3 regions of the Paenibacillus sp. FSL K6-0108 genome follow, and region 2 is predicted to be linked to each of the others. Evidence: riboswitches for the same ligand, from Rfam matches in the RefSeq annotation. Region 2 holds a riboswitch; each other region holds the start of a gene.

Region 1 (7,246 bases), 290 kb from region 2:
CCAGTCTTTATCTAAGAGTACTGGATGGAAGCTATCAAGATCTTGGTTTTGAGACGTTGAGAGGAAACAATCCGGAACTCGAAAATGAAATTTCAATCGGGGTTAGTGTTGCCAAGATGTTTAACAAGGATATGGGAGATCTCATTGATCTCTACATTGAAGGAGAGAAGCGCACGTTCATGATTTCGGGCATCTATCAGGCCATCTCCGACTTGTCGGTATCCGGAAGAATCACAGCTCAAGCGGTTCGAAGCGTGAATCCGGATTACGCAGATGTAGATGTCGCGTTTATCAATGTCAACGATCCTTCACAGGCGGGAGCCATTGCTAACCAATTGAATGAGCGGTTCAAAGACTCTGCTGCCATCGTCACGCAAAAAACACTGCTGGATTCCGTTTATGCAGAAGCTGCAAGCATTCTTGTGTACCCCATGGCTCTCATTGGTCTGCTGTTCATTTTGGTTACATTTATTATCATCTTCAGCACCTGCCGGATCAGCATTCGCAAAGAGAGCAAGACGTATGGCATATATAAGTCGATTGGCATGACATCTGGAAAAATCCGTTTCTCCATTGCTATTGGAGTAGCTGCTTTAGCTCTGATTGGTTCAATGCTTGGAGTCATTGTAGGCGTATACCTTCTCCCCCTGTTACTTGAAAAAGTCCTATCGGCATACGGTATCGTACAGATTCCTCTCATTCTGAACTGGGGAGGCATTATACTCTTTGCTTGTCTGAGTATTGTAGCCGCAGCGCTAGGATCCTGGGTATCGTCCAAGGTGATTCGTCAGGCATCGCCGCGTATTCTTGTCGTCGAATAACGTGTAGAATGAAGGTATGCTCATGCAAAAGAAGCCCTTTCCTATCCTTTATAGGATACGAAAGGGCTTTTCCATGCAGATCTGGACGGCTAAGCAGACTTCAGCTCCGCCACTTCTTCGCAAGTTCGCCAATCTGATGTGGCGTAGTGCGGCAACAGCCACCAATAATTTTCGCACCAGCGGCCACCCATTGCTCCGAAGCATCGTTCATGCTGCCACAGGTACCGTGACCACTCCATGTCTTTGTTACTGGATCGTATATCTCACCCGAGTTCGGGTATACAATAATCGGTTTATCGCTGGCACGGCTCAGGATACCAACCGCCTCCGTTACCACTTCCATGGGAGCACAATTCAGCCCAATCGCAGCAATCTGAGATTCCGCTCCTAACAATCGTGCACACTCTTCCAATGGCGTGCCTTCACTGATTGCTGTCCCGTCTTTTAATGAGAAGGAGAGCCATGCATAGGCGTTCGGAAATTCTTTTAATAAAGCGATCAATACCTGTGCTTCCTGCAAGGATGGGATCGTCTCAAAGGCCAGAATATCCGCCCCTGCCTCCAGCAAGGCTGTGATCCGTGGACGGTGAAACGCGCTCAACGTCTCGTCCGAGACACCATAGTGACCGACATACTCCGAACCATCTGCCAGATATGCGCCGTACGGTCCAACGGAGGCAGCAACAATCGGTTTTGGACGAGCCGATGCCCTTTTTCCCATGGCAACTGCCGTTTGTTTTTTAGCGTTTAAATCATTGCCGGTTACATGCTCAGTGGCTCCACCTTGCACCTCCGCCCAGACATCATCACGCGCCTGAGCAGCCAGCTCCACCGTCTTGCGAATCAGCTCCAGCGACTCCTGTTCTCCGATGCCCCTCTTGCCGAAGCCTTCCACCGTCGCCTGATAACTGGATGTAATGGCGCAGTCGGCTCCCGCCCGGAAATAATCCGCATGCACCTGAACGATAAGTTCCGGATTCTCCAGGAGGACACGTGCAGACCAGAGCGGGTCATCCAGATCACATCCATGCTGTTCGAGTTCCGTTGCCAGCGCCCCATCCAGAATCATGATCGGATGTTTACGTAGGATCTGTTCTATGGGGTTAGTCTGTTGTGCTTGCGTCATGTACTTGTCCTCTTTTCTTATTCACACGTTCTGTCAGATAATAAGCTGCGTAACATACTGCGATAAACGGAACCCCACAATACAGTGCTATTCGCTGTGTCGGGTCAAAAGCAATGCCTACACATGAAGCCAGGCACAATATAAACGAGATGATAGGCACCACTGGATATAGTGGCGTACGATAGACAAGATCTTTTACGGAATGACCCTCACGAACATACTGTCTGCGGAACATATACTGTGAAGCACTGATGCTCATCCATACCGCAACAACAGCCAGACCTGAAATGGAGACCAGTGTAATATACACGGTACCTGGCGCAATGATGCTGGACAGCAAAGCCAGACCGCCCCCAACCATACTGATCAAGAGTGCATTCAGTGGCACCCCACGTTTGGTCAATTTGGCAAACCACGGAGAGATCGTCTTTTTATCAGCCAGAGACCAGAGCATCCGTGAAGATGCATATAGGCCTGAATTAGCAGCAGAGAGAATCGCCGTCAGAATAACAAAGTTCATAATGTCTGCTGCATAGGGTACACCCACCCGCTCCATGACCGCCACAAACGGACTTTCGAGCACGCTCGCATCCGACATCGGCAGCAAGGCCGAGAGAATAACAATCGTTCCGATAAAAAAGATAATTAAACGCCACAGCGTGGTATGGATCGCTTTCGGAATCGTCTTTTCCGGATTCTCCGTCTCCCCGGCAGCAATTCCGATCAATTCTGTGCCCGAGAACGCAAAGTTTACGGCAAGCATCGTCATCAGTATCGCAGAAGCGCCATTCGGGAACCAGCCTGATGCTGTAATATTGGATAGAAAAGGGGCGGTTTCCGAGTCTGCCATTGGAATAATACCGAACATGGCTGCCGCACCGAGAATAATAAAGACCACAATCGTAAGTACTTTAACCGAAGAGAACCAGAATTCCGATTCTGCAAAAAATTTGACCGTCAGCGCGTTGAACAGGAAGATCATGAGCGCAAAGAGCGCACTCCAGATCCATACATTCACGGAAGGAAACCAGCGCTGCATCAGCAGTCCTGCTGCTGTAAATTCGGAACCGAGGGCAACCGTCCAGGTTAGCCAATACAACCAGGCTACGGTGTATCCTGTTGCCGGCCCAATGTATTTTGCCGCATAGCTATGAAACGCCCCAGTCTCCGGCATATGAACGGACAGTTCACCTAAACAAAGCATAACCAGATAAACGACAATCGCTCCGATCAGGTAAGATAGAATAGTCCCGATCGGCCCTGCCTGCTGAATGGTATAACCTGAGCTAAGAAACAAACCTGTACCAATAACTCCTCCAAGTGAGAGCATGACCACATGCCGTGCCTGCATTTTGCGCTGAAAATGCCCTGTATCTTTGTTGTTATCCATGCCTGCTCCCCTACTTCTTCATCCAGAACAACAAAAAGACCCACTCTTCCCGAAGAGTGCGCCGTAACTGACAAATAAAGACAAACGCTCCTATCTATCAGGCTGTTCACCCGCTGGAATTAGCACAGTATCCTTCAGATCTGTTGCTGAGGCTTCTAAGGGCCAGTCCCTCCACCTCTCTGGATAAGAAAATGATTTTTTATAAATATAGCGATCTATCATGATTGTGTCAACAATTAAATATCATCATTCATTTGTGGATAACGGAAATCTTCAACTCCATCTTTAATCCGTCGATGATCCATAATCTGTGATCTTCATTTTCACATCATAGGTCACGGGAATCTGACTAAAGGTTTCATCCCAATTTTTTTTGACCTTTTTCCATACTTTCGGATATTTGATCCGCAGCTGCTCTCCAAATCCGGCCACTTCCACCCGATAGGTGTGCTGCATTTTGTTCATTACCTGCTGCATTTGTTCTTTGGCTGCATCAGCGAACTTAGCCTCCAATTCATCAATGTAGTCTTCCGTTGCAGGAATTTCCGGTGAACTCCAATCTTCCATGAGCTGACCTTCTGATTCAACTTTTACATGAAAAGAAATGTCATCTCCGTGGACTTTTGGCACAATTTTGCTCTTAGTAGACTTGATTTCATAGACTATCGTATATCCCTTTTTTGGTGCATACGATTTTAATGCCCCTCCCTTAGCCTCCCCAGTGATCCAGGACAATCCTTGAAGGTCCACCTGATTTAAGGCGCCGATCCACTTTTTCGTTTTCCCTTTATAGACGCCTGCACCTGAGAATTTATGCTCCCCATCAGCAGTAAGAACATTTTGCAGCAAAAAGCTTGATCCTGACTGCATCTTGCCATCAAGTTTCGCGAGGGATACAGGAGGAAGAATTTTATTGGTACGATAAGCATTATTCACCAACCCCCTCAAATAAAAGGCTGGGATTTCTCCTGGCTCCTTGGAGCTAAGAGCATCCAAAGCGCGTCCTCTGCTCACCAGAACAAGGGAACTGGGTCGGATATCATTGTCCCGTAAAATAAAATCAAGCAGCTGCTCCAGGCTATATTTCTTCGACAACTCTTGGGAAACGACAATTACCTTTAAATGATGACCAATGAGCGGACGGTCTCTTCTTAGAGCAAATTGACGAAAGATCTGAATAAGGGAATCTCCGGTCAACCGCTCATTCAAAAAGGTTTGTCCGCCGGAAGAACCACTGGAACTGTTTTGATTTTCCTGTTTTCCCCCAACTCGTGGGACAATCTGTACGGTAGCTGTAAATACGTTGTTTTTGGGATAATGACCTCCTTGTTTATTAATGTCCTGTTCAAATTTCGATTCCTCAGCGACGTCCAGTCCCAGACCCACATAAACACTTAAATCTTCGATCTCTTTGCTGCTCCAGCACCCTGAGGTAAAAACCAGCAGCGCCGTTGACAAAATGATTAATTTCTTTCTGATCCTGTTCAATTGTACTTGCCTCCTTTCTTTCGTAACATGCTCAACAAGAGAAGCAATAGTGGCAAAACACCAAACAAATAAATAGATGCATTTCCCAAAGCATCTCCGAGTTTGAACGTTTCGTCCACGTTCTGCGGAAGCATAGCAGTGATGTAACTGATCGGAAGCAGGATGATAAGAAAAGGCAGCATTTTTTTCTTGAACAATTGCGAACATCCAAGAGAAGCGGCATAATGCGTGATCGTAGACGTAGAGAAAATTTGCATAATCCAAATAACCAGCAGCAGGGATTCGAACCGTTCAAAGAACAACCCCTCGATCTCAAAGCTGCGCATCAAATCAAGGGTTGGCCACGTTCTTGTTTTCATGCCTTCAATAGATAAACTGCCAACAACCATAACTAATGTGATGAGGTAGATCACCATAGGGATAAGGATTCCCCAGACCATGGCTTTCCTGCCCTTCTCTGGATTTTTCATAAATGCCATCACCACAAACATGACTTCATAACCCGTATAGGCAAGCACCGAAGATTTCACCCCTTTAAACACCGGCATGATCCCCTCTCCCAGCACAGGTCTCAAATTATTGATCTCAAACAGACTGCTGCTCAGAAAAATGGCCAGTACAAAAAGAATAAGCGTAATGGGTAAAATGATCTCATACAAACGTGCCATGGAGTTGATCCCTCCTGAGATCAAATAAAAGCCAATCCACATAAATACCATGACAATGGCCCACACCGGGGTTCCCTCCAATAAATATAATCGGGTGACTTCAGCCATCACCCTGATTTCAAAGGCAGAGATGACAAGGAAATACAGGATGATCGCAGCTCCCAAAATATAAGCAATCCACTTCCCTGTGATTTCCTCAGTGAATTGAAAAACGGTCTTCCCTGGGAATCTTCGGCACAAGGTCACCAGGATTATACCCAGCAGCATAACCAACAGACCGGACAATATAATTGAAATCCACACATCGGGTGTCTTGACCGCCGATACCGTAGTTCGGGGAAGTGTAAGTATTCCTGCACCGAGCATGTAATTGATGATAAAGACTGCGGCTTGAACTGTCGTCAGCTGGTCCTGTTTAGGATTCATGATCCACCTCCTGAATATCCGATATGCCTACTTTTTACGATCAGGGTCTTTCGGATTCATCATACTTGGGCGCTTCCTCATCATTCGTAAGGGTACCCGAATAATGAAATCCTTCCAATCCGACAGGCTGAATGGCACCGCAGGGGTGACGTAAGGAACTCCAAAGCTTTTCAACCGAACCAGATGACTGCAGAGCAGCAAGAAAAACATGACTACCCCAAACAATCCGAAGGCCGCCGCACTGAGCATTCCAAAAAAACGTAATATACGCAGTGTAATCCCCGCACTATATGAAGGGATCGAGAACGAAGAAATCGCAGTAACGGCCACAACTATAACCAGAAATGGACTGACCATTCCAGCCTTCACCGCGGCCTCCCCAATAATCAAACCGCCAACGATGCCCATCGCAGGTCCGATCGGCTTCGGAAGCCGAATTCCAGCTTCCCGCAAAATTTCAATGGAGACTTCCATAATCAGTGCCTCGATAACAGAGGGAAAAGGCACGCCCTGTCTGGTTTGAATGATGGTTAGAGCCAGCTTCGTTGGAATCAGACCCGGATGAAAAGAGATAAAAGAGATATACAATGCAGGCGCGAACAGCGCAAGCATGGCCGCCAGGAAACGAAGCATACGCAGAAACGTTCCCGGAATCCAGCGTTCGTAATAGTCTTCGGGGGATTGAAGCAGCATGCTGAAGGTCGACGGCACAATTAATGCAAAGGGTGTTCCATCCAGTAAGATGGCTACGCGTCCTTCCAACAACCCGCTGATTACACGGTCGGGTCTCTCTGTGTTCTGCACCTGTTGGAAGGGGCTCAGCTCATCATCTTCAATAAGCTGTTCCACATAACCGGATTCCAGCATCATATCCATGTCCAGGTTCTGGATTCGTCTCTCCACCTCGGCGACAAGATCGGAGCTTGCAATATCTTGAATATATGCAATGACGAGATCCTTTTTCATCCGGGTACCAACCTGATGCTTGGTCATAAATAAAGCCTCGTTACCTCCGAATAGCCGTAGTATTCCGGTATTATCGCTTAGCCGTTCGGTGAAGCCGATTCTTGGCCCGCGAAGCAGGGCTTCAGATAGCGGTTCTTCCAAGCTGCGGGTTTTCCCTTTTGCTGATCCGACAAGGAGAGCTCCTGGCATCCCGTCAATCAATAGTACATTTTTGCCGATAAGAACTGCCCGTGCCGCTTGCTGCAACGTCTCCGCTTCCTGAACTTCACTAACAGGCAGCAGCTGACTGCTTATATAAGCTTTGAGTTCATTTGCATTTTCGGGGTGTTGAAATGTTTCTCGCTCTGTTTCCGGTACCCCC
Region 2 (7,246 bases):
ACGTAGAGGATGGCATCGTTAAGCTGAAACTGGTCGGTGCCTGCGGCAGCTGCCCAAGCTCCACCATTACCTTAAAAGCCGGGATTGAACGTGCCCTTCTTGAAGAAGTTGACGGTGTCGAAGAAGTCGTACAAGTATTCTAATCAATCCTTCACGAAATAAACCTCAAGAGCCTTTCGCTTGCATGAAGCGGAGGGCTCTTTTTTTGTGCTATGCATCCTCACGCTGTATGTTAGGACGAATCGGATCAAGTCCTCCAGATACATCCATAATGTTACCTGTTATAAAATCGGAATGATCCAGACACAGATAAGTGATCACCCGCGCAATATCTTCACCGCTCCCAGGACGTCCTCTCGGCGTTTCCTCGTCAGTTATACCTGCCATCTCATCAATCGTTTTCTCTTTGTTGGCACCGCGAATATCACCTGGACATACCATATTCACCGTAATGCCGTAGGGAGCTTCCTCCACAGCAAGTGTCTTTGTAAATGAAACCAGACCTACTTTCGCAGCAGCATAAACCGCCCGATGAGGCCATGACCTCGCTTCTCCCGCATGACTGAAGCCAAAATGGATAATTCGCCCCCACTGCTTGCGCCGCATCTCCGGCAATACACGCTGATCCAGCAGCATCGGTCCAAGCAGGTTTCCTTGCACAAGCATCTGAACCTCATCTTCGGAATACTCGGCAAACAGTCGACGTTCACGGACAAACGGACCGGCGTTGTTCACCAGAATATCAATGCTGCCCAATTTCTCTTCGACCTGTGCGACGAGCAAGGTGATCTCTTCTGTCTTGGAAATATCGGCCTGAACGGCAATACAACGCACACCCTTGGCGATAATCTGAGCCTGTAACGACTCAGCTTCCGTACGGCTATGTACGTAATTCAGAGCAATATGACAACCCTGATCCGCCAGACTGAGGGCCGTCATTTTACCAAGACCTTTGGCACTTCCCGTTATGAGGGCAATCTTTCCCTTCACGTTCATCCCCCTCTTCAAAGAGCAGTCACTCATCCAGTATAAAAGATTTATCATCCCCCCACAACTCGCGTTTCCCACCAATCTGTACCATTTGCAAAAAAGTGTAAATTAAGGACTAAATACTTAGCTTTCAAACATCTGAAATAAAATGGATTAGGTCTTTTGGAGGAAAATACACCCTTTATCACCAGAATTCCCTTGTCTGGTCTGGATGCCTATGTTAATGTCGATAAGTCCTTATTTTCTTATGAATATAACGACACAATACATATGTTCATGTAAATGGCAACATTTCATGACACCTTCGAAAGGAATTTAGCGTAAATGAAAAGATGGTTAGCCTCTCTACTCGCAATTTTGCTTATCGCCTCATTTCAAGCTCCATTCTCGACCACAGCATCTGCAGAAAGTGAAAGCAATAGCTCCACCGAGGATTATGAATGGATTGATGGGCCTTCAAACGTAGTACTTGATAACAAAGCAACATTAAACGTAGCCGAAAACCTATCCTATCTCGATGCAGCTAACACCCAAAGGTTTTTGGAGGACACCGAATCCTTCCCCAATGGAACGGAAATTGGAAGTATCTATGGCGCCGGCGAAAACTCCAACTGGTATGTTATCTTTGAATATAATGATACCGGTCATGTCGATGACAGTGAGAAAGACGATCTGGACGCCGATGAACTGCTTGATAGCTACAAAAGAGGTACAGAAGAGCAAAATGAGAAAACGACACCCGAAAACCAGCTGTTTATCACGGGATGGGAAATTGATCCAGCCTATGACAGCAGCAAACATCAATTGATCTATTCTCTTGGTCTTGAGGATGCAGAGCGGGAAAAACTCGTCAATTACAATGTGAACGTACTCACCCGTGAAGGATACATCGGTGTTATCCTCGTTACGGATAGTGCCAATTTTGAAGAAAATCGCAAACAGTTTGAAAGCTCTGTGCTTAACCAGCTCAACGTGATCAAAGGAAATACCTATGAAGAGTTTGATGCATCCGTAGACAAAAAATCAGAACTCGGCCTGACCAGTCTGATTCTTGGTGGTGCTGGTGTAGCGGTAGCCAAGAAAGTTGGATTATTGCTTTTGCTGAAAAAAGGATGGTTTGTCATCGTTGCCGCCATTGTTGGTGCTTTTGGATGGATTCGACGCAAGCTGACTGGCCGTAAAAAGGATACTGATCTGGGAGATCAGAACCCGCTTTCTCCTGCCGAGGAAGCTTATCAACAGCATGCTGCTGGACAGGAGTCCACAGATTCTGAAAGCCATCAGACAGATGGACGTCCGGATACTGACCCGTATAAACGGTAAAATTCCACAAAGTAAAATGCATAAGATTCTTAAGGTACTCCTACATCGAAACAATCTATAACATGTTGCACAAAACAAAAAGCTCTGCCTTCTCTAAAAAGAGAAAGCAGAGCTTTTTTAGTGGCTTCATGAGCCGTTCAATTTCAGCTTTAATCAATTAGCTTAAAACGCAGGTTCTACAGCACCTTGATAACGATCTTTGATGAATGTTTTAACCTCTTCGGAATGCAGGGCTGCAGCCAGTTTTTGGATGGCATCTGCATCTTTGTTATCTTCACGGGATACGAGGATGTTTGCATAAGGGTTACCTTGCAGGTCCTCAATCAGCAGCGAATCCTTCTCTGGGTTCAGATTGGCTTCCAGCGCGTAGTTGGCGTTGATGAATACCAGGTCTGCTTCATCCAGCTGACGAGGCATCATGGCTGCATCCAGCTCGATGATATTCAGGTTTTTCGGATTAGCTGTGATATCTTGAATGTTGGAAGTGATATTTGTGTCATCTTTCAGCGTGATAAGACCTTCTTTTGCAAGCAGCAACAATGCACGACCGCCGTTGGATGGGTCATTAGGGATGGCTACTTTAGCGCCGTCTTTCAGCTCATCCAAAGATTTGATTTTTTTGGAATAGCCAGCAAATGGCTCAACATGCACAGGTGTTACAGCAACGAGGTGGAAACCACGTTCTTTGTTTTCTGTATCCAGGTAAGGCTGGTGTTGGAAAAAGTTCGCATCCAGTTGTTTGTCTTCAAGCTGTTGGTTTGGTTGAACATAATCATTAAAAGTCACGATTTGCAATCGGATGCCTTCTGCTTCGAGTTCAGGCTTGATGCTTTCCAAAATTTCCGCATGCGGTGTTGGTGATGCTCCCACTTTCAATTCCACGGTGCGAGGTGCGCCTCCAGCATTGTCAGCGCCGCTGTCGGAATCCTTGTTGTTTCCGCAAGCCGCTAGAACCGCAATCAGCATAATGCTAAGTAGAGCAAAAGACCATTTTTTCATGTGTAAAACCCCTTCTCCAATAAATTTTTTTTGCATTTTGCACCAAGTCGATACCGATTCAGGCAAATGCTATATATGTGTTATTTCCTGGTGAACCATTTAACTAAACGATCGCCAGCCATCTGAAGTACCTGCACCAGAATGATCATAAATACAACGGCAATAATCATAATCTCATTTTGATAACGATAATAACCATAATTGATTGCCAATGTTCCCAGACCTCCGCCACCAACCATTCCCGCCATCGCCGTATAGGAAACGAGGGTAACGATTGTAATGGTGATTCCAGCTAGCAGACCCGGCAATGCCTCCGGCAAAAGCACACGCCGTACAATCTGTGCGGTTGAAGCTCCCATCGCCTGTGCCGCTTCAATGACGCCACGATCCACTTCACGCAGTGTAGTTTCCACCAACCGGGCAAAGTATGGAGCTGCAGCAATGACGAGCGGAGGTATAACACCCAGCACCCCTGTAGCTGTGCCGACCAATGAACGCGTAAACGGAATGAGTGCAACAATCAGAATGATAAATGGCACTGATCGCAAAATGTTTACAATGAACGATAGTATCGTGTAGACCACTTGCGACTGGATTGATGCCGACCTTGCCGTCATGAACAGCAATACGCCTAGCGGCAAACCAATGATAATCGTGAACAGGCCTGATGCCCCCAGGATTTGCAGGGTTTCAATGGAAGCCTTACCGATCTCTTCCCAACGCACTGTTGAAAAATCCATTTAACGAAGCACCTCCACATCAAGTCCCTGATCCATTAACTCTTTAATGGTGAGATTAATCTCATCCGACTGCCCTTCAAACCGTACGGTCAGTTGTCCATAGGGAACTTGTTTGATGGTTGAAATGGTGCCTTGCAAAATGGCGAAATCCACGCCTGTCTTGCGAACCGTTCTGGACAAAATCGCCTCATAGGTTTTATTGCCCAGGAAGGATATTTTCACAAGCTTAGAAGAACCATTCGTCTGCAATTCTGCATTCGCCAAAGCAGTCTCTTCCAATGCAATCCCCACTTCATGGTCCCGCATCATAAAGTCACGCGTAATGGCATGCTGCGGCTTAAGAAATACTTCCGTCACCGGCCCTTGTTCCACGATGCCTCCCTGATGGATAACCGCCACCTGATCACAGATATTCTGGATCACGTGCATTTCATGGGTGATTAGAACAATGGTGAGATTGTACTTTTCATTGATATCCAGCAATAACTTCAGAATCGAATCGGTTGTCTGGGGATCAAGTGCAGATGTGGCTTCATCACACAGCAGAACGTTCGGATCACTCGCAAGTGCTCTCGCAATACCTACCCTTTGCTTCTGTCCGCCTGATAGTTGAGCCGGATATTTATTGCTGTGATCCTCCAATCCAACCAATGCGAGCATTTCCTTCACTTTGCGATCTATTGCAGCCTTGGGTGTATTAACGAGCTTCAAAGGAAAAGCGACATTGTCGTACACCGTAGCCGAGGATAACAAGTTAAAGTGCTGAAAGATCATGCCGATCTTGCGCCGTTGTTGTTGTAAATCGGTCTTATTGAGATCGGTTAGGTTGATTCCATCAACCCAAACTTCGCCTGCCGTGGGGCGTTCGAGCAAATTGATACAACGGATCAATGTACTCTTGCCTGCACCGGAATGACCGATCACTCCGAATATTTCACCCTTGCGGATATTCAAATTCAAATCCGACAAGGCCGTCGTACTTTTTGAACCTTTACCGTACGTTTTGGTTAAACCCTTTAATTCAATCAAAATTACTGCTCCTTCCCACTGCCTACATGTATCTTTACCCGAATGAAAGGAAAACTCCCCTTGTCGTATAAAAAAAAAAGCCCCTTTTGCAGAAACAAAAAGGGCTCTTCACGTGAAAGATTATACCTTCTCATCTGCCAAAATCGTGCCTTGCACCATTTTGTAGGAATTAGCACCTAACATCTATAAAGTATGACACAGCTGTCATGCAATTATAAATCGGTTGCCGGGCTTCATCGGGCCTGTCCCTCCGCCGCTCTCGATAAGAAATATTTAATTTATAAGTTCAGTTGTTATAATGTTAATGTCATAAATGTTAATTCCATCTATCTGTCGATCAGGAACTCAGTATAATCCAAGTATTCCGATTTGTCAAAGGGAAATATTACAATCCAATTACTTCGATGATTGGGTTATTCCCGGCTTGTGCCACTTCTCATTGATGTATCCATACGCTGCTTTTAACGTCTCACATACCATATCCACACCTTGGCGGAGTTCCAGAAGATGCTGATCCAGATCCTCCAGCTTCACTTTCCCTTGCAAAGTCTGGTGCAGCTGCCACAGATCATCCTGCATTTCCGAATTCATATAATGGATCTCCATGTTTCGGCGTTTACGCAATTTACTCATGGGCTCACGGTAGGAGTCCTTGATCTGTATCAGTTGGTTGGCAAGAGTATGATGCAGTTTATCATATCCGAACTGTCTTAAGACGGTAAAATAAGAATAATGCGTTTTAACATTGGTTGTGTTCAGCTCAAATATTTCATTCAACACTGTACCTAACTTATCCAGAATGGCAAAACATCGGATGAAGCCATCCTTATAGAAATACACATAACGTGCATACTCCGCTTTTTCTGGAATCGTCATATCATCCGTAAAGCCCGCTTTGACTTTCAGACGGAAATGGGAAGCAGCAAAACAGCTTTGCTCCAGTTCATCCAACGAGGAGATCAGTCCCTGGGTCCACACATACAATTTACGATAATCATGGGTAGGATCATGGTCCACATGCATCTGTCGCTGAAACAGCTCAAGCGTATCCGCCATCGCCTCCATTGCTTCCTTGAGAACCCCTTCGTTTTTACGCGGCTTTTCACCCAGCAACGTTCGCAGCATATATAACCTCCTCTTTCCACTCTGCTTACCTTAGGGTGCCCTGACACGCCTGACACCAAACAAAGTTCACCTGTCCAATGATGTACATCATCGGATGGTGAACTTCACGATTCATCCCCTGAACTACAATAATTCGGATATAGATTAGAACCGGTTAACGGGCCGATGCAGCTTGTACACCAGAAAGCTCATATACGTTAATACACCAAACAAAATGGCAATATCGAGCATGTGTGCCAGCGCCACAAACATATACACTTCAGGCCGGTTCATCGTAAGCATCAGTCCAAAACCAATAACCACTTGCAACAGAACCAGTACCACAGAAATGACGCCGAGTGCTCTTAATTCTGTGTTATCCGGATGTTTGCGATAAGCAAAATGGCCGAGGATCGCAATGACAATCACTAATGAAACAGCCGCTACCCGGTGAGCAAAAGCAACAGCTACACCTCCCGAGAGCTCGGGAATAATCTGCCCGTTACAGAGCGGGAAGCCGGAACAGCCTCCAGCCGAATCCGTATGGCTCACGAATGCTCCAGTATATACCACGAGGTACGTATAGATTGTAGAAAACCATACCAGATTTCGAAACCCTTTGCTGACACGCGGATATCGATTCAGTCGTTCCAATCCACCGTGACGAGCCTCCTGCCGAATACCAAGGGCCATCATCAAGGAGCTGGCAAAAGCGATCAAGGCAAAGCCGAAATGCAGTGCCATGACTGCGGAAGATTGAGAGAATACGACAGCAAAAGCCCCCATGATTCCCTGGACAATCACAAAGATCAGCGTTAATAATGAAAACAATTGCAGGTCACGGCGTGATTTGCCAAACCGTAAAAAGGCTACAAAAGAGGCAATGGACAACAGTCCTGCCAGTGCGCTTACAGCGCGATGGGAAAATTCAATAAGTGAGGCAACGGTGTGTGCAGGCACAAGTTTTCCGTTACATAAAGGCCATTCCGCACCGCAGCCGAGACCCGATTCCGTTCGGGTTACAACGCCTCCGCCAAATGTGGCCAGAAACATGACAAGAC
Region 3 (7,246 bases), 3.4 Mb from region 2:
CCGGCGGGAGCTGATTGAGCTGTTGGAGACACTGGATTTGGAGGGGTATGACACAGATTGTCTACTCGATGCTGAGCTTGCTGTTATGCCCGATGAGGAGCAAGAGGCGGTATGGAGTGCCTATGAGGAGCTGGGAGATAACTTTCTGAAGCCCGTGTTACATAAGGTGTATGGAGAAGAGAAGCCTGGCGGGAGCAATCTGGAGCAGGTCTACGAAAGACTGCGCATGATTCGCATCCGGTTTCGTCGTCACACAGAGACGGAGCAGAATGTGGGCTAGATTGAAAATAGGACGGTAGTTGTCATGCAGTAAAAGGAAGATAAAAAAAGACGAGGCGTTTCTCCAGATGTGGAGCGCTTCGTCTTTGCAATTTCAGACCCAATCTTTTTTGCGGAAAATAAAGAACATGCTCAGGCCCAGTGTAACCATCAGGCCAATGACCACAAAATAACTATACTTCCAGTTCAGCTCAGGCATGTTCGTAAAGTTCATCCCATAGATGCCCGTGATAACGGTCAGCGGCATGAACACCGTGGTAATGGCGGTGAACACACGCATGATTTCATTCGCCCGGTTGGCGATACTGGATTGGTAAGCTTCTCGCAAGTTCCCCATCAAGTCGCGATACGTCTCAAAGGTTTCGGATATTTTCACAGCATTCTCATAAATGTCACTGAAATACTTCTGCAGTTGATCATCAATAAGACGCAGATCTTTTTTATTGAGTGTGTTAATGACCTCTTTCTGAGGCCCCAGCACTTTCTTCAGCCATAAAATCTCACTGCGCAGCCCGATAATCTCGTTCAGATGAGATTTCTTGGTATGCATCAGGATGTCTTCTTCAAGCTTCTCAATGCGTGCTTCGATTCGGTCACCGACGGTGAAATAATTATCAACAATTAAGTCAACCAGCAGATACAGCAGCTTATCCGGCGTACTGATTTCCTGTTCCCACAGGATCGGTTTCAACGTCCGCAATTCACTAACTTTCTGTTTGGTCACACTGATAATAAAGTGCCTGCCAAGGAACAAGTTGACGGCACGTAAAAAAATCTCTTCATCATCAAAACGAATGCTATTAATTACAATAAAATAATGGCTCTCATAAATTTCAATCTTCGGACGTTGTTCTTCGTCACTCAAACAGTCTTCCACGGCCAGATCATGCATCATGAACAGCGGTTGAAGTACCGCCAAATCGTCTACGTCCGCATCAATCCAGTAAAATCCCTCCGCTGGTGGAGTCAGCGCCTGCTGAATGTCGTCCACCGGAATAAATACACCGTTATTTACCAACCGGATTTTCATTGTTCATCTACTCCTTCTGCACCCGCCAAATGGCGGATTTCATCAATATGGGCGCAAAAAGAACAGATCAGCCGGTCGGCAGCGGAGTGCCTGGAAGTCAGGACTGCGTTCGCTCTATAATCAAACGGAAGTAACGTCCCGCTGCCGGCATGCTGATATCAGTTCTCTATGCAGTTTGTCGGAATTCGGCTGCCAGTCAGGCCTCGGGTCGCCATCCATTGAATATGTCACCTCTCACATAAGGTTTTGCAACACTTGTCTAGTATACCGCTGGTAAAGGGTCCTTTCAAGCGCAAAAATGTGTCGATTTCGCGCTCTGGAGCAGTGTATGACAGTGGATGATGAACGGTTCCGATCCTGAGGAACAGACATTGAACTACATCTTGACGTGAGGGAATTAATGTTTTAAAGTAAACGTTGAGCCACACTAGTTTTTACAATTAAATAAAGCGAAATCTTATCAAGAGTAGGTGGAGGGACTGGCCCGATGAAACCCGGCAACCGGCGGTATACCGCACGGTGCTAATTCTTGCAGCGACCAAGTGTCCAAGTGACACTGTTGTAACTGAGAGATGAGAGAGGCGCATATCTATTTACATATGACCTTTCTCGGAATCCGAGGAAGGTCTTTGTTATATGCACCGGCTTCTCAGCAGTGATTTTCGCTAAGGAACTTGAGCTTGCCGCCAGCAATGTGGTTGCAATCCAGCGCCTGCATGCAAGCTCATGGCAGCCTATAACTGTACGGATGCGGGTCGTATCACACCTACAGTGGCTGCATCTATTTATGCACAAGGAGGAGTTAGAACCACCATGCCAATCAAAATTCCAGACGCACTGCCTGCCAAGGAAGTACTCGCAGGAGAGAACATCTTTGTCATGGACGAGACATCTGCTTATAAGCAGGACATTCGTCCACTACGTATCGCTATATTAAACCTGATGCCCACAAAGGAAACGACAGAAACCCAATTGCTTCGTCTGGTGGGTAACACACCCATTCAGGTAGATATCGTTCTGGTTCATCCGAAGTCTCATACGTCCAAGAACACGTCCCAAGAATATTTGGACTTGTTCTACAAAACCTTTGATGAGATCGAACACCGCCGTTTTGACGGCATGATCATTACAGGCGCTCCCGTAGAGCAAATGGACTTTGAAGACGTGAACTATTGGAAGGAAATCCAAGAGATCTTCGAATGGACCAAAACCAATGTGACTTCGACTATGCATATATGTTGGGCTTCCCAAGCGGGTTTATACCATCATTTCGGAGTTCCCAAAGTTCCCTTGGATGAAAAATGTTTCGGTGTATTCTCACATACGATCAACAGATCCAATGTGCAGCTGCTGCGCGGATTCGATGAAGTATTCAACGTACCGCATTCCCGCCATACGGAAGTGCGTCGTGAAGATATTGAAAAAAATGATAACCTTGAAATATTGGCTGAATCAGAGGAAGCAGGTATTTTCTTAGTTGCTACCAAAGACGGCAAACAGATTTTTGCAACCGGACATGCCGAGTATGATCCGCTTTCATTGAAATGGGAATATGACCGGGATGCAGCTAAAGGCATGAACATTGCGCTGCCTAGACATTATTTCCCGAACGATGATCCTTCCCGTGTTCCCCCGGCCACTTGGCGGGCCCATGCAAACTTATTATTCTCTAATTGGCTCAATTACTATGTGTATCAGGAAACCCCTTACGATATTGGTCCGCAAATCTAATTGTGATTACAGGAGGATGCAGCAATGGAAGACAACAAGTTGAAAATCGAAAGCCGATTGGCCCAGATCGGGTCTGTCAATGAACCGGTAACGGGCGCCATCAATTTTCCGATCTATCAGTCCACTGCGTTTCGCCACCCGAAGCTTGGACAAAGCACTGGATTTGATTATATTCGTACGACCAACCCAACCCGTAAAGTGTTGGAAGAAGCAGCGGCAGCGTTGGAATCCGGTGATGCAGGGTTTGCCTGTAGCTCCGGCATGGCCGCTTTGCAAACGATTTTTGCGTTATTCGGACAAGGAGATCATCTGATTGTATCATTGGATCTATACGGCGGAACGTATCGTTTGCTTGAACGCATCCTGTCTCGATTTGGTGTGACGGCAAGTTACGTGGATACCAATGATCTTGCGGCTCTGGAAAATATCAGACAACCGAATACAAAAGCGGTATTCATCGAGACACCAACCAATCCACTAATGATGATTACAGATGTGGAAGCGGTTTGCTCTTGGGCCAAGAGCCACAACTTGCTGACCATTGTGGATAATACACTGTTAACTCCGTTCTTCCAGCGTCCAATTGAACTTGGTGCAGATATCATCATCCATAGTGCCACGAAGTATCTGGGTGGTCATAATGACGTACTTGCCGGATTGATTATTACCAAAGGGGAAGAATTGTCGGCCGAAATGGCATTCCTGCACAATTCCATTGGCGCAGTGTTGTCTCCTAGCGACTCCTATCAGCTGATGAAAGGCATGAAAACACTTGCTCTTCGTATGGAGCGGCATGAGTATAATGCCTTGACAATTGCCAAGTACCTTTTGGAGCACCCAGCCGTTGCCGAAGTGTATCATCCAGGTTTGTCGGATCATCCCGGATTCGAAATACAGAATAAACAGTCCAGCGGAAACACAGGCATTTTCTCCTTCAAAGTAAAGGATGCTCGTTATGTTGAACCGTTACTCCGTCACATCAAGCTGATTGCTTTTGCAGAAAGTCTCGGGGGTGTAGAGTCGTTGATGACTTATCCTGCGGTACAGACTCATGCGGATATTCCGATTGAGATTCGTGATGCTGTAGGTGTAGATGACCGTTTGTTGCGCTTCTCTGTAGGGATCGAGCATGCCGATGATCTGATTGCCGATCTGGGCAATGCACTCACAGCTGCACAGCAGGAGATAGAAGGGGGAGCGCATCATGAGTGAGCAAAACAATAATGACAACAATCGTGAACGGAATGTTCATTCTGACCTGAAATTCGATACAAAGCTGCTGCATTTCGGTGACGAAATCGATAAAACTACCGGGGCTTCCAGCGTACCCATTTATCAGGCCTCCACATTCCATCATTTTGATATTTTTAATCCACCTCAACATGATTACAGTCGTTCGGGTAATCCCACTCGTCAGGCATTGGAGGATTACATCGCATTATTGGAAGGTGGGGCACGTGGTTTCGCTTATTCTTCAGGCATGGCTGCCATCTCCAGTGTGTTCATGATGTTCTCTGCAGGGGATCACATGATTGTGACAGAGGATGTATATGGAGGAACATATCGACTGCTTACTTCGATTTTGAGCCGGATGCAGATCGAGACTACCTTTGTAGATATGACCAACATTGAGGAAGTAAAGGCAGCGCTCAAACCGAACACGAAGGCCGTATATATGGAAACACCATCCAACCCGACACTTCGGATTACGGATATTGCTGCAGTCACCGCCTGGGCACAGGAACAGGAGTTAATCACCATTCTTGATAACACCTTCATGACGCCTTATTACCAACGTCCGATCGAGCTTGGGGTGGATATTGTCGTACATAGTGCCACCAAGTTTCTTGGCGGACACAGTGACGTGCTGGCAGGTTTAGCCGTTGCTCGAACGGATTCACTGGGAAGACAGCTCAAACAATTGCAGAATGGACTTGGAACCGTGCTTGGGGCTCAAGAATCCTGGCTGCTGATGCGTGGTATGAAAACTTTGGGTGCGCGCATGGCACACAGTGAACAAAGTACAGCGAAGCTGGCTGCTTGGCTTAGTGGACGTAGTGATATTACGGCTGTATTTTATCCGGGGCTGCTGGATCATCCCGGTCGTGAAGCTCACGAACGTCAGTCAAGCGGATATGGGGCTGTTGTATCGTTTGACGTAGGTTCAGGAGATCGGGCCAAGGCAGTACTTAACCGTGTGAAATTGCCAATTGTTGCCGTGAGTTTGGGTGCGGTGGAAAGTATCCTGTCTTATCCTGCGATGATGTCTCATGCGGCTATGCCGGCTGAGGTTCGCCGTGATCGGGGCATAACTGACGGATTATTGCGCTTCTCGGTTGGTCTGGAAGACATCGATGACCTGATTGCAGATCTGGATCAGGCACTTCAGGATACGTAGAGTCCGCTGTATTGAAATACGGGTGTTAGAGCGTGCCCGAAAAAGAAATGAATTAGATGGCATATGTAAACATTTTTATTAATTTTTAAAGCACCTGCTCATAAGGTGCTTTTTTTCACATGTAACCTGTGTTACGATATGTGGAGTACAGAAATGCGATGTTGCCACCAAAACTTTCATCTATATGAACAAGTTGGGACGGATCGTGATTATATTTTCTCTTCATGAGGGAGGCTTTTTTACGATGAGTACGGTAGACCGTATCTTAGATAAAGCCCTTCGGGGCGAACGTTTGGACTTGGAAGACACGATTCAGCTGTTTGAATCAAATGAAGTAGACAAAATCGGGGCAGCCGCCAATGTGATTACAAAACGCTTGCATCCCGAACCATACAGAACTTTTGTGATTGGGCGTAACGTCAACTACACGAACGTGTGTGATGTGTACTGCCGTTTTTGTGCTTTCTACCGCAGACCTGGCTCTGACGAAGGATATGTACTTCCCGATGAAGTCATTTTCCAGAAGATTCAAGAAACCGAAGACGTGAATGGTACCGAGATTTTGATGCAAGGTGGAACGAATCCAAACCTGCCGTTTAGCTATTACACAGATTTGCTCAAAGCAATCAAGGAGCGTTTCCCTAATATTACGATGCACTCCTTCTCTCCGGCCGAAATTATGAAAATGGTTGAAGTGTCCGACGGTCTTACTCTGGAAGAGGTTGTACGTGCGATTCACGAAGCGGGACTGGATTCCCTGCCTGGTGGTGGTGCCGAAATCCTGGATGACCGTACACGCCGCAAAATCAGCCGTTTGAAAGGTTCATGGCGCGATTGGATGGACGTTATGCAGACAGCTCACCGTATCGGTATGAACACAACAGCAACGATGGTTATCGGCCTTGGTGAAACGATGGAAGAGCGCGCACTGCATCTGCTTCGTGTACGTGAAGCTCAGGATGAGTGCATTGCGAACAAGTATGATTCCGAAGGATTCCTGGCGTTCATTCCTTGGACATTCCAACCGGATAATACAAACCTGAAGCTGGAGCGTCAGACGCCAGAAGAGTACCTGAAGACGGTAGCGATCAGTCGATTGGTATTGGACAACATCAAAAACATTCAATCCTCATGGGTTACGATGGGACCTGAAGTTGGCAAAAAATCACTCGAATTTGGCTGCAATGACTTTGGTAGTACCATGATCGAAGAGAACGTGGTATCTGCTGCAGGTGCGACCTATAAAGTCAACATTAATTCAATTACGCAACTGATTCGGGAGTCAGGTTATATTCCGGCACAGCGTAACACACGATATGACATCCTGCGGACATTTGATGAGAATAATGCCATTCAACAAGATTTTGTCATGCAGAACTAATATTAATTTTAAAGTACATCACGCTGATGAATTGAATCGATAAGATTCTTAGTCAGTTTGGATACGAAGTCCGTTGATTACTCTTTGATAAGGGGATTGGCGGACTTTTTAATTTTTCTTACACCTAGCGATGATTCACAGATCATCAAACAGTACATATTACGCATTTGGCGATATTTTATATTGGAATTGAACTGTTACAATGAAAGGGCACGTGAGTAAGAAGACATGCTGGGAAGGGGCAAGCTGATGAAAACAAGGAGACTTGGAAAGACGGGACTGGAAGTTCCTGTATTAAGCTTTGGTGCATCCTCTTTAGGTTCGGTATTTCGTGATATAGACCAAGGTGAAGGTGTTCGTACGGTTCACGCTGCTGTAGATGCAGGGATGAATTATATAGATGTTTCGCCCTATTATGGATTAACAA

The links. A riboswitch is a leader RNA that binds a small molecule or an ion and turns the genes downstream of it on or off. The one in region 2 is predicted to bind S-adenosylmethionine.
Region 1: linked by a shared signal. The riboswitch ahead of mmuP (S-methylmethionine permease) and the one ahead of MHB49_RS28625 (methionine ABC transporter ATP-binding protein) in region 2 are both predicted to bind S-adenosylmethionine.
Region 3: linked by a shared signal. The riboswitch ahead of metA (homoserine O-succinyltransferase) and the one ahead of MHB49_RS28625 (methionine ABC transporter ATP-binding protein) in region 2 are both predicted to bind S-adenosylmethionine.

The regions. Positions count from the first base shown of each region.
Region 1 covers NZ_CP150288.1:6,587,838-6,595,083, forward strand. Annotated here, with positions in the region: gene MHB49_RS30000 (ABC transporter permease) at 1-821, shown strand, start outside; gene mmuM (homocysteine S-methyltransferase) at 922-1,947, opposite strand; gene mmuP (S-methylmethionine permease) at 1,925-3,337, opposite strand; SAM riboswitch class I at 3,425-3,527, opposite strand; gene MHB49_RS30015 (Ger(x)C family spore germination protein) at 3,623-4,825, opposite strand; gene MHB49_RS30020 (spore germination protein) at 4,822-5,919, opposite strand; gene MHB49_RS30025 (spore germination protein) at 5,947-7,246, opposite strand, start outside.
Region 2 covers NZ_CP150288.1:6,298,726-6,305,971, forward strand. Annotated here, with positions in the region: gene MHB49_RS28600 (NifU family protein) at 1-143, shown strand, start outside; gene MHB49_RS28605 (SDR family oxidoreductase) at 211-990, opposite strand; gene MHB49_RS28610 (DUF2167 domain-containing protein) at 1,315-2,313, shown strand; gene MHB49_RS28615 (MetQ/NlpA family ABC transporter substrate-binding protein) at 2,476-3,312, opposite strand; gene MHB49_RS28620 (methionine ABC transporter permease) at 3,393-4,052, opposite strand; gene MHB49_RS28625 (methionine ABC transporter ATP-binding protein) at 4,053-5,081, opposite strand; SAM riboswitch class I at 5,209-5,350, opposite strand; gene MHB49_RS28630 (Cthe_2314 family HEPN domain-containing protein) at 5,478-6,206, opposite strand; gene MHB49_RS28635 (COX15/CtaA family protein) at 6,351-7,246, opposite strand, start outside.
Region 3 covers NZ_CP150288.1:2,155,326-2,162,571, forward strand. Annotated here, with positions in the region: gene MHB49_RS10030 (HRDC domain-containing protein) at 1-280, shown strand, start outside; gene corA (magnesium/cobalt transporter CorA) at 374-1,309, opposite strand; SAM riboswitch class I at 1,764-1,888, shown strand; gene metA (homoserine O-succinyltransferase) at 2,123-3,040, shown strand; gene MHB49_RS10045 (aminotransferase class I/II-fold pyridoxal phosphate-dependent enzyme) at 3,065-4,252, shown strand; gene MHB49_RS10050 (trans-sulfuration enzyme family protein) at 4,245-5,438, shown strand; gene mqnC (cyclic dehypoxanthinyl futalosine synthase) at 5,683-6,819, shown strand; gene MHB49_RS10060 (aldo/keto reductase) at 7,069-7,246, shown strand, end outside.